Regions from separate parts of the Bradyrhizobium sp. BR14999 genome, predicted to be linked through region 2. Evidence: riboswitches for the same ligand, from Rfam matches in the RefSeq annotation. Region 2 holds a riboswitch; the other holds the start of a gene.
The links. Region 2 has a riboswitch for S-adenosylmethionine ahead of metX (homoserine O-acetyltransferase MetX). Riboswitches for the same ligand answer to the same signal wherever they lie in the genome.

Region 1 (5,367 bases), 2.9 Mb from region 2:
AGAACGGCCACGATAGCGATCATGACGGCGTCCTGCTCGAGGCGCGGCTGGTCGGCACGGAGGCCCTGACGCAAACCCTGGCCTTTTGGCGGCAGTGGCTGAGAAAGTGCAACTATTCAGGTCGCTGGCGCGAGATGGTCCACCGCTCGGCGCTGGTATTGAAGCTGCTGACGTTCGCGCCGACCGGCGCGATCGTGGCGGCGCCGACCTGCGGGCTGCCGGAAGAGATCGGCGGAGTGCGCAACTGGGACTATCGTTATACTTGGGTGCGCGACGCCGCTTTCACCAATTACGCCTTCCTGCGCCTGGGGCTGACGTCGGAGGCGGAGCAGTTCATGGCCTGGTTGGAACAGCGGGCCGTCGAGGGCGCCCGGGGCAACCCGTTGCAGACTATGTACCGCATCGACGGCGGGCACGAACTACCCGAGGAGGTCCTCGGCCACCTCGATGGCTACCGCGGCTCGCGTCCGGTGCGAGTCGGAAACGCCGCTGCCGCGCAGCTGCAGCTGGACATCTATGGCGAGCTGATGGACGCCGTCTACCTGTACGACAAGTACGGGACGCCGACCGGCTATGACTTCTGGTGCCACCTGCGCAAGATGCTCGACTGGGTGGCGAACAACTGGGAGCGAGCCGACGATGGCATCTGGGAGGTGCGCGGTGGACAGCAGCAGTTCGTCTACTCCAAGGTGCAGTGCTGGGTGGCGCTGGACCGAGCGATCCGCCTTGCGCAGAAGCGGAGCCTGCCGCTGGACCGCACCCGCCTGGCCGCGGAGCGAGACCGCATCTACGAGGCCATCATGACGCGCGGCTGGGACACGGAGCGGCAGACCTTCGTGCAGCACTTCGCCACCGACGCGGTGGATGCGTCCAACCTGATCATGCCGCTCGTCTTCTTCCTGTCGCCGACTGACCCCCGCATGCGCGGGACGCTCGATCGGACCATGGCGGAGCTGGTCTCCGACAGCCTGGTGCACCGCTACGAGATCGGCAGAGGAGCCGGCGACGGCCTGACCGGGAGCGAGGGGACGTTCAATATGTGTACGTTCTGGCTGGTGGAAGCGCTGGCCCGGTCGGGCCGCGCCGAGGAGGCCCGCTTCATCTTCGAGAAGATGCTGACCTATGCCAACCACCTCGGCCTGTACGCCGAGGAAACGGGTCCGCGTGGCGAAGCGCTGGGCAACTTCCCGCAGGCATTCACTCACATCGGGTTGATCAGCGCCGCGTTCAACCTGGACCGCCGGCTCGGCGTGGCGCCTTGAGTAGGGTCGGACCATGAGCGCGCAGGTCACTTACCTAGGGACTTCCATCGCAGACTGGGTGGGGGAGCTTTCGAGCAGCGATCCGCTCCAGCGCCGCCTCGGCGCATATGCCCTGGGCGAGATCGGCCCCGCGGCAACCGAGGCTGTGTCCGACCTCGCTGCGGCCCTCCAGGACCCGGTTGAGTTCGTGCGCGTCTGGGCGGCGGCGGCCCTCGCCCGGGTGGCGCCGCTGGGTGGAGAGTCGGTCACCGTCCTTATTGCGGAGTTAGGCGACGAGCTTGCCTTCGTCCGCAGCCTGGCGGCCTGGCACCTCGGGCGCCTCGGTCCGACCTTCCCGGGGATCGAACAAGCCCTCATCCCCCTCCGACAGCTAGCGGGTGATAAGGATCCGAGCGTGCGGGTGGAGGCCGCGCTGGCGCTGGGGATGCTCGAGGGGAAGGGCGCCCCGCCGCCGGAGCTGAAGTCCTTGTCCACTTGAGCTCGTCAGTTAAACCTATCTTCGAGATAGCTGATCAGCTTCACTTGCGATGGCGCGTGATCGGGCAGGTATATTTGCGCTCGTTCGTCGCCGGATCCCGATTACGAGGTCAGGCGCCAATTTAGGGATGATGATTCTCTTTCGACGTCGAGGAACCGAATCTCTGGACGCGAGAGCAGACCGGCGGGCGCTACTTGAACGTTTCTCGTTCGCCTCCCATGTACAAGGTACATCAAGACGAAGGCTGGTACCTTCACCAACCTGCCCGCTGCGGTAAGGTGGTATCCACACTTGTGGGATGGGGCTGTTCAGTGGCAATCCAGGCAGTACCAGCCTCCGGCGAAGCTCAGGGGGCAACATGTCTATCCCACCTTTAAGTCTGTATTCCGCTCCGCCAACGCGGCGCCGTGTCATCATCGGACTGGCCGCGTCTTCCCTTCCCGCTCCAGCCATTGTCCGCGTGGGCCGCATCATGCCAATCCGCAGCATGGTGATCGCTGAAACCGGCCTCCCATCGGCCGGCTTTGTCCAGCGCCTGTTCTATAATGCTCTCGCCACCGGGCTTGCCCGAGGCCGGATCACGGTCCGGCTAAAAAACAGGGCCGTGACCTCGAATGAAGTGGAGCGACTGGTCAGCAACGCGCGCCAAACTGGCTGGATCGATGACCAGCCCGGCGCGCCGGGGGCCATCCGGAATGGGGAGAACTGGCAATGACCATTAGGCAGAGCACCGAAATCCGAAACGGGATGGATGCGAGAAAGATCGCTGTGCTGCACATTCCCCACAGTTCTCGCCTGATTCCGGCCGATGAGCGCGCGCGACTGTCTCTCGGCGAGAGTGAGCTCGAAACTGAGTTGCTCCGGATGACGGACGCTTTTACCGACGAGCTATTCCCACCTACGCTTCATGAAGCGGAGCGAGTTGTGTTTCCAGTCAGCCGGCTGGTATGCGACGTGGAACGCTTTTCAGACGATGCAGACGAGCCGATGGCAGGCCGCGGCATGGGCGCGATCTACACCGCAACCAGCACCGGGAGACGCCTGCGAGCCACAGCTTCGGCGCCTGAACATGAGCGTATTATGACGCGGTGGTATCGGCCGCATCATGAGTTACTCACGTCGGCCGTGGACAAGGTGCTCCGCCGTGAAGACCGTTGCCTCATTATCGATTGCCACAGTTTCGCTGATCGTCCGCTACCGCACGAGCCTGACCAGGACCCGCGGAGACCCGAAATCTGCATTGGGACGGATCCTCTCCACACCGCGCATGGACTGAGTGGAGCAATTGCAGACGCTGCAAGGAAACTCGGGTTCACCGTTGCTGCTGACAGACCATTTTCGGGCGCGCTCGTTCCGGCGAAACACTACCGTGCCGACATGAGGGTTCAATCGCTAATGATAGAGGTGAACCGGCGGGTCTACATGAACGAGCTTACGGGCGATCGTCTCGTCAGCTTTGAGAAGTGCAGGGAAGCCGTTGGCAGTCTTGTGTCAACTGCGGCGACTTTCCTCCTTTCTGCATAGCCATAGAGCAGAGCCGAGGCTCGCGTTCCGTTTTTTTGCTCGAGCCGCCATATTCACGCTGGAAGCGACGACGCTTTTCCTGCCTGGTGTTTTTGCGTTCACTCGCTGGTAAGGGCTGTCCATTGGTGCAGGCGTTCATGGGGTAGTGCTGCGTGGTATAACGTACGCAAAGCTGGGGTGGGCTTTCGCTAAGTAGGGCATCCGGGTGAGCGCCTGCGTCGAAGAGAGCGCGCTAGCGCGGTGAGCGTACAGGCTCACTCCTGATGACAATCCCAGCCGCATCGCGATCAAACGTGTCGGACGTAACCCCGTCCCTGCGCAGCAGATATTTTTCAATCTTGTTAGTTGGCGTCTTTGGCAGATCGCTCAGGATGCGGACGTAGCGCGGCACCATGAAGTGAGCCATTCTTGGCCTGAGGAAGTGGATGAGGTCCGCGGGATCCAGGGTCTGACCTTCGGCGAGGGACACTGCGACGAGCACGTCGTCCTCGCCATGTTCGCTGGGCACGGAGACCGCGGCAGCCTCCCGAATGGCCGGGTGGGCTGCGACTTCGAGCTCGACCTCGAACGAGGAAATATTCTCGCCGCGCCGGCGAATGGCGTCCTTGAAGCGATCGACGAAGAAGTAATTTCCGTCCTGGTCGATGCGGAAGGCGTCGCCCGTGTGAAACCAGCCATTGCGCCAGGCGAGCGCGGTGGCCTCCGCGGCCTTGTTGTAACCGTGATTCATTGCCCAGGGCGTGTCGGTTCGCAGGACCAGTTCCCCGATCTCGCCAACCGCAACTTCGCAGTCATGGGCGTCGACGAGTCGGGCCTCGACACCGGCCCGTGGCTTGCCGCAGGCGGCTGCGACGGTCGGGTTCGGCTCTGTCGCCAGCGGGCAGGAGACTTCCGACATGTTGAAGAGCGTGTGCGTCGTGACGCCGTAGCGTTTGCCGAACGTGATCCCTTCCTCGCTCAAGGGAATGATGGTGACGTTCTTGAGCGGGCTGTCCTTCTCATCGCCATTGTCCGTCCGTTTCATCAGGAAGCTCGCCATCACGCCGAGTAGGATCACCATCGTCGTGTTGGTCTTGGCCACCGTCGACCAGAATGATCCGGTATCGAAACGGTCAACCATGGCGATGGAGCCGCCGTTGATCAGCATGGCGTAGCTCGGCCCCGTCCCGCCGACATGAAACAGCGGAAGGTTCACCATGAACGTGTCGGTGGCGTCGAGGTAAGGGATGCCGTCTCGATCGGCCGAGATGCCGCGCCCCGTGGCATAGAGGTGGGCGTAGGACGACAGGACGCCTTTTGAGGGGCCGGTCGTCCCGGATGTGTAGATGATGGTCTGCGTGTCCCAGGGCGCGATCGGATGATCGAGTTTCGGCGCTTCCGCGGACGTCGAATCGAGGGCACTCGACGGCAGCACCTCGAGCCCGCCAATCGCAGCCGGCTCACCGCTGATCACGACGACCTTGCGGAGCTTGGCTCTGTCGATGTCGCCGAGCCGTGGCAGCAGGCTCGCATGGACGATCGCAACCGTTGCGCCGGCATTGTTGACGACATGTTGGAGAATGCCGCCACGATAGGCGGTGTTGATCGGCACGTAGATGGCGCCCATCATGTTGATGCCAAACCAGGCGCGCAGACATTCAGGGCCGTTCGGGAGCCAGACGAGGACGGTGTCGCCTTGCTTCACGCCCAGCGCTTGCAGGGCGTTGCCGGTTCGGCGCGCCAGGCGTAGCAATTCGCCGTATTTCAACCGGGTGCCGTCGTCGAAGGTTGCGTAGACCTTGTCCGGCGTCTCGCGACCCCAGCGTTCGAGGAGGCAACTCAGAACGCATTCCTCGGCGGCGGGAACCTTGTGGCTCGTCATTGAAACCTCCCTGCTCATATTGTCGCGGCCAGCGCTAAAGGCGCACTAGCCGGGTCGAATGGCCCCGGTCGTTGCGATGCCGGAGCTTCCTTCAGTTCCACGCCGGAGGGCGCGGTCGTCCAACCTCAGTCGGGGCCGATGGCGCGCAGCCCCCGAGCGATGCGGGACAGCGTTTCGATGCAATCGGTAATTTCGGTGGCCGACACGCCCCTCGTTCCCTGCCGGAAGAATTCCAGCGAGCG
Region 2 (5,367 bases):
GACCGAGCCGACGTCGGAGATGATCGCGCCCGGCTTGAGATGCGCGGCGATCTCCCGCGCCACCTCGCCGCAGGCGCCGACGGGAATGCAGAGGATGACGAGATCGGCATCCTTCACCGCCTCCGCATTGGTTGCCACGACGTGGTCGACGATGCCGAGTTCGGCGACCCGCGCGCGCGTCATCTCCGAGCGCGCAGTGGTGACGATCTCGCCAGCTAAACCCTGGAGCTTCGCCGCACGCGCGATCGAGCCGCCGATCAGGCCGAAGCCGATCAGCGCGACGCGCTGGAAGTGTGTCTGCGCACTCATTTGCCGGCCATGAAGTCGCGCAGGGCCTCGATCACGAGGCGGTTAGCCTCCTCGGTACCGATGGTCATGCGCAGCGCATGCGGCAAGCCGTAGTTCTTCAGCGCGCGCAGCACCAGGCCCCGTTTGGTGAGGTAAGCGTCGGCATCGTCCGAGGTCTTGCCCCTGTCGGTCGGGAAGTGGATCAGCACGAAATTGGCGACGCTCGGCGTCACCTTCAGCCCGAGCTTGCCGATCTCTTCGGTCAGCCGATTGCGCCAGGTCTCGGTGAACTGCTTCGACATCGCCTGGTGCGCGGTGTCCTCGATCGCGGCGACCGCGGCATACATTGCCGGCGTCGACACGTTGAAGGGACCGCGGATGCGGTTGACAGCGTCGATGATGTGCTCGGGGCCGAACATCCAGCCGATGCGCAGCGCCGCAAGACCGTGGATCTTGGAGAAGGTGTGCGTCACCACGGTGTTCTCGGTGGTGGCGACGAGCTCGATCCCCATCTCGTAGTCGTTGCGCGAGACGTAGTCGCAATAGGCGGCATCCAGCACCAGCAGCACGTGCGACGGCAGGCCGGCGCGCAGGCGCTTGACCTCGTCGAACGGCAGATAGGTGCCGGTCGGGTTGTTGGGATTGGCGAGCCAGATCAGTTTTGTCCGCGGTGTCACGGCCTTGAGGATGGCGTCGACGTCGGCGGTGAAGTTGCTTTCGGGCGCGACCACGTTCTTGGCCCCGTTCGCCATGGTCGCGATCGGGTAGACCAGGAAGCCGTGCGTGGTGGAGATCGCCTCGTCGCCCTGGCTGAGATAGGTGTGCGCGAGCAGATTGAGGATCTCGTCCGAGCCGGCGCCGCAGATGATGCGGTTGGGGTCGAGCCCGAAGGAACGCCCTATCGCCTCGCGCAGCACGCGTGAGGTGCCTTCCGGATAGTCTTCCAGGTGATCCGCCACGTGCTTGAACGCCTCGATCGCTTTGGGCGAGGGTCCGAACGGCGTCTCGTTGGCCGAGAGCTTGAACACCTTGCGGCCCGGCTCCGGCACCGGGCTCTTGCCGGGCGTGTAGGGCGCAATATCGAGAATGCCGGGATTCGGCACGGGGCGGGACATCTTAAACTCCGGATTGGCGGGACGGCTCGCGACTTACGATTTCGGCCCGGTCGGGGGCACCGTATAGCGCGTTGCGTGGCTGCCGACGAGAGCCGTGGAGCGCACCGAGGCCCTCGCCTCGATCAGGGCAGCCTTGATTTTGTCGATGCTGGTCGCGCTCGTGACCGAGACCAGTAGGGCGGCGCCGTCAAAGGCGGTATCGGGCACCGCCACGATCTCGGCCAGCGGCGACAGCGCGCGCGCGACGTCGGCGTTCCAGCCCGAGACGCGGACGCTGAAGGTCTCGACCTCCGTCACCAGGGCGCTGTCGGCGACCCGCGACACCGCGAACACGGGCATCGCGGCCGGATGGTCGGCGCGCTCGACGAAGGGCAGCCGCGCGATGATCTTTGGCGCACCTTCTTCCTCGAGCGACAGCCACCACGGCGTGCGGCTCGAGGTGGCCGAGACCAGCGCCAGATCGCCCTTGGACTTCGCTACCGCCTCGACCGCCGCCTGCGCGCTGAAATGCGCGACGTAAGGCACGGTGAAGCCGAAGTGGAAGCGCGCGGAATCGCGCATCGCCGGCTCGCTCACCGAGATGTCGGCATGCACGGAGAAAGGCGCCTGCACATAGGTGAAGGTCGAGATGATGACGCGCCAGATGCTCTCGACCGTGTCGAGCGGCAGGATGCCGCGATGGCGCTGCACGAGGTCACGCATCATGGCGGCCTCACGCGCCGGGCGGAACGCCGAGCCGACTTCCTGGGTCTGCTTCACCTGGATTAGACGGTCGATGATGTCGCCGCGCAGCATCAGGAGGCGATGCATGCCCTCGTCGATCGCGTCGATCTCCTTGCGCAATTCCTGAAGCGATGGTGGCGCGGGCGGACGTTGGGACATGACTGACAAAGAGCTGTTGAGAGGTGCCGATCCGCAAAAGCGGTCAGCTGCGGTCTATCCTGATTAGGCAGGATAGGCAGCGAAAGCAAAGAGAAATGACGGCCTTTTCGATCGACCGCTCGGAGGCAAATCCGGTTGATCCGGGCCGCGACTTGACGAAAACCGCCCCAGACGGTAGTTTTTGCCTGTTCCGTGGTCATTTGAGCCGGCCGGCTTGCAGCCACGTTAAAAAACTCGCTAAACAGGCCGGGGACGCTTCCGATCCCGGCCGAACCTATCGTTCAGGCCGGGTTTTTCATGGCCTGATGTCACTGCGGTCTGAAGTCCGATCGCAAACGAGGTCGATGGTCAAAATGGGTAGCGTCAAGTCGATACCGAGTCCTGCGATCAGCACCGATGATCGGTCGCACGAGGTCGATCATCCGAGTTCGCAGATTATGTATTTCGGCGCCGATCAACCGCTACGGCTCGATTGCGGCATCGATCTGTCGCCGTTCCAGATCGCCTACCAGACCTATGGCGAATTGAACGCCGATCGCTCCAACGCCGTTCTGATCTGCCATGCGCTGACCGGCGATCAGCATGTCGCCAATGTGCATCCCGTCACCGGCAAGCCCGGCTGGTGGGAGACGCTGGTCGGCCCCGGCCGTCCGCTTGATCCTCAACACTACTTCATCATCTGCTCCAACGTGATCGGCGGCTGCATGGGCTCGACCGGGCCGGCGTCGATCAATCCCGCCACGGGCAAGGTCTGGGGCCTCGATTTCCCTGTCATCACCATTCCCGACATGGTGCGCGCGCAGGCGATGCTGATCGACCGGCTCGGCATCGACACGCTGTTCGCGGTCGTGGGCGGGTCGATGGGTGGCATGCAGGTGCTGCAATGGACCGCGGCCTATCCTGTTCGCGTGTACTCCGCACTGGCGATTGCTTGCTCGACGCGGCACTCGGCGCAGAACATCGCGTTCCACGAGCTCGGCCGCCAGGCGGTGATGGCCGATCCCGACTGGCACAATGGCGGCTATGCCGACCGCGGCATCCATCCGCATCGCGGGCTAGCGGTCGCGCGCATGGCGGCGCACATCACCTATCTCTCCGACGCCGCGCTGCACCGAAAATTCGGCCGCCGCATGCAGGACCGTGAGCTGCCGACCTTCTCGTTCGATGCCGATTTCCAGGTCGAGTCCTATCTGCGCTACCAGGGCTCGTCCTTCGTCGAGCGCTTCGATGCCAACTCCTATCTCTACCTGACGCGCGCGATGGATTATTTCGACATCGCCGCCGACCATGGCGGTGTGCTGGCGAAGGCGTTCGCCGGCATCAAGACGCGCTTTTGCGTGGTCTCCTTCACCAGCGACTGGCTGTTCCCGACCTCGGAATCGCGCGCCCTGGTGCACGCGCTGAATGCGTCGAGTGCTCGGGTGTCGTTCGCCGAGATCGAGACCGATCGCGGTCACGACGCCTTCCTGCTCGACGTGCCCGAATTCTTCGACATCTCGCGTGCCTTCCTGCAATCGGCAGGCAAGGCACGCGGTCTCGACGGCAGAGGTGGCTAAGATGTCGGTACAGGAAGTGCTGCCGTTGAATGGCGTTGCGGCCGGGCCGTCCGGTCAGTTTCGCGCCGACCATCGGCTCGTGGCCGAGATGGTCAAGCCGGGCTCGAAGGTGCTCGACGTCGGCTGCGGCGAGGGCGATCTGCTCCAGCTGCTGGAAACGCGCGGCATCGACGGTCGCGGCATCGAGCTGTCGCGCGAGGGCGTCAACCGCTGCGTCGCCAAGGGGCTTGCGGTGGTGCAGGGCGACGCCGACACCGACCTCGTCAACTATCCCGACGATGCCTTCGACTACGTGATCCTGTCGCAGACGCTGCAGGCGACGCGGCAGCCGCGGGTGGTGCTGGAAAATCTGCTGCGCATCGGCCGCCGCGCCATCGTCTCGTTCCCGAATTTCGGCTTCTGGAAGATGCGGCTCCAACTCCTGATCGGCGGCCACATGCCGCGCACCGAGAACCTGCCGGCGACCTGGTACGACACCGCCAACATTCATTTCTGCACCATCAAGGATTTCGTCGAGCTCTGCGACGAGATCAACGTCAAGATGGAGCGTTCGGTGGCGCTCGACCTCTACGGCCGCCCGGTGCCGCTGAACCTGCCGTGGTGGGTGTGGAACATGTTCGGCGAGCAGGGCGTGTTCTTGCTGAGCCGCGGGCAGGGAAAGTAGCTTTTCGTCATTGCGAGCGCAGCGAAGCAATCCAGAGTCTTTCCGCGGGGGATTCTGGATTGCTTCGCTGCGCTCGCAATGACGGCGTGTGTGGCGACGCCTTCGTTCTAGTGCGCCACCGACCGCGGATCGCGCACCGGCCAGCGGCCCGCTTCCACCAGCGTGACGAACCGCTCCACGCTCTCGTTGAACAGCGCGGGCTCCTCGAGATTGAGCACGTGGCCCGACTTCGGAAACATTGCGAGCCCGGCCGCCGGAAGGTGCTTCTTCAAGAACAGGCTCGGGCCGACGCACGGGTCGTCCTCGTCGCCGCAGATGATCAGCGCGGGCGTCGTTGCGCTCTTGATCGCGTCCGTCATCGTGTAGATCGAGGGACGGCCGCCCTGGAAGCCGCGCATCGTGCGCGCCGAGCCGCTGGCATCGTGCCGTGCCAGCGCGGCGTAGAAATCGGCGTGGCCGCGCGGATCCTTCACCAGGAAGGGAATCCGGCTCGGCGCCTCGCGCGTGACCTTTGCGACTTCCGCGGAGCCTGATGTCTCGAACTGCTCGGCATTGGCGCGGCACTGCTTGCGCCAGGTGTCGAGATTCTCGATCTCCGAGCCCGAGCCGACGCCGGCCAGCGTCATCGACAATGCGCGCTGCGGCGCGTTGAGCCCGATCTGGAGCGACGAGTAGGCACCCATCGACAGGCCGACGAGATGCGCGCGCTCGATCCCGAGATGATCGAGCACCGCGAGCGCATCGGTGTAGAAATGCGTGTAGGTATAGACCTCGCCATCGGGCACGTCCGAGGGCGTGTAGCCGCGCGCAGAGTAAGTGATGCAGCGATGACCGCGCGAGAAGTAGCGCATCTGCGGCTCCC

Region 1: linked by a shared signal. The riboswitch ahead of ACR9YP_RS22330 (hypothetical protein) and the one ahead of metX (homoserine O-acetyltransferase MetX) in region 2 are both predicted to bind S-adenosylmethionine.

The regions. Positions count from the first base shown of each region.
Region 1 is NZ_CM148536.1:4,802,060-4,807,426, forward strand. Features, by position in the region: gene ACR9YP_RS22320 (glycoside hydrolase family 15 protein) at 1-1,262, shown strand, start outside; gene ACR9YP_RS22325 (HEAT repeat domain-containing protein) at 1,276-1,740, shown strand; SAM-I-IV-variant riboswitch at 1,965-2,072, shown strand; gene ACR9YP_RS22330 (hypothetical protein) at 2,099-2,455, shown strand; gene ACR9YP_RS22335 (N-formylglutamate amidohydrolase) at 2,452-3,264, shown strand; gene ACR9YP_RS22340 (AMP-binding protein) at 3,497-5,125, opposite strand; gene ACR9YP_RS22345 (MarR family winged helix-turn-helix transcriptional regulator) at 5,251-5,367, opposite strand, start outside.
Region 2 is NZ_CM148536.1:1,909,865-1,915,231, forward strand. Features, by position in the region: gene ACR9YP_RS08845 (prephenate/arogenate dehydrogenase family protein) at 1-309, opposite strand, end outside; gene hisC (histidinol-phosphate transaminase) at 306-1,403, opposite strand; gene ACR9YP_RS08855 (chorismate mutase) at 1,437-2,285, opposite strand; SAM riboswitch at 2,468-2,547, shown strand; gene metX (homoserine O-acetyltransferase MetX) at 2,639-3,841, shown strand; gene metW (methionine biosynthesis protein MetW) at 3,843-4,505, shown strand; gene ACR9YP_RS08870 (alpha/beta fold hydrolase) at 4,613-5,367, opposite strand, start outside.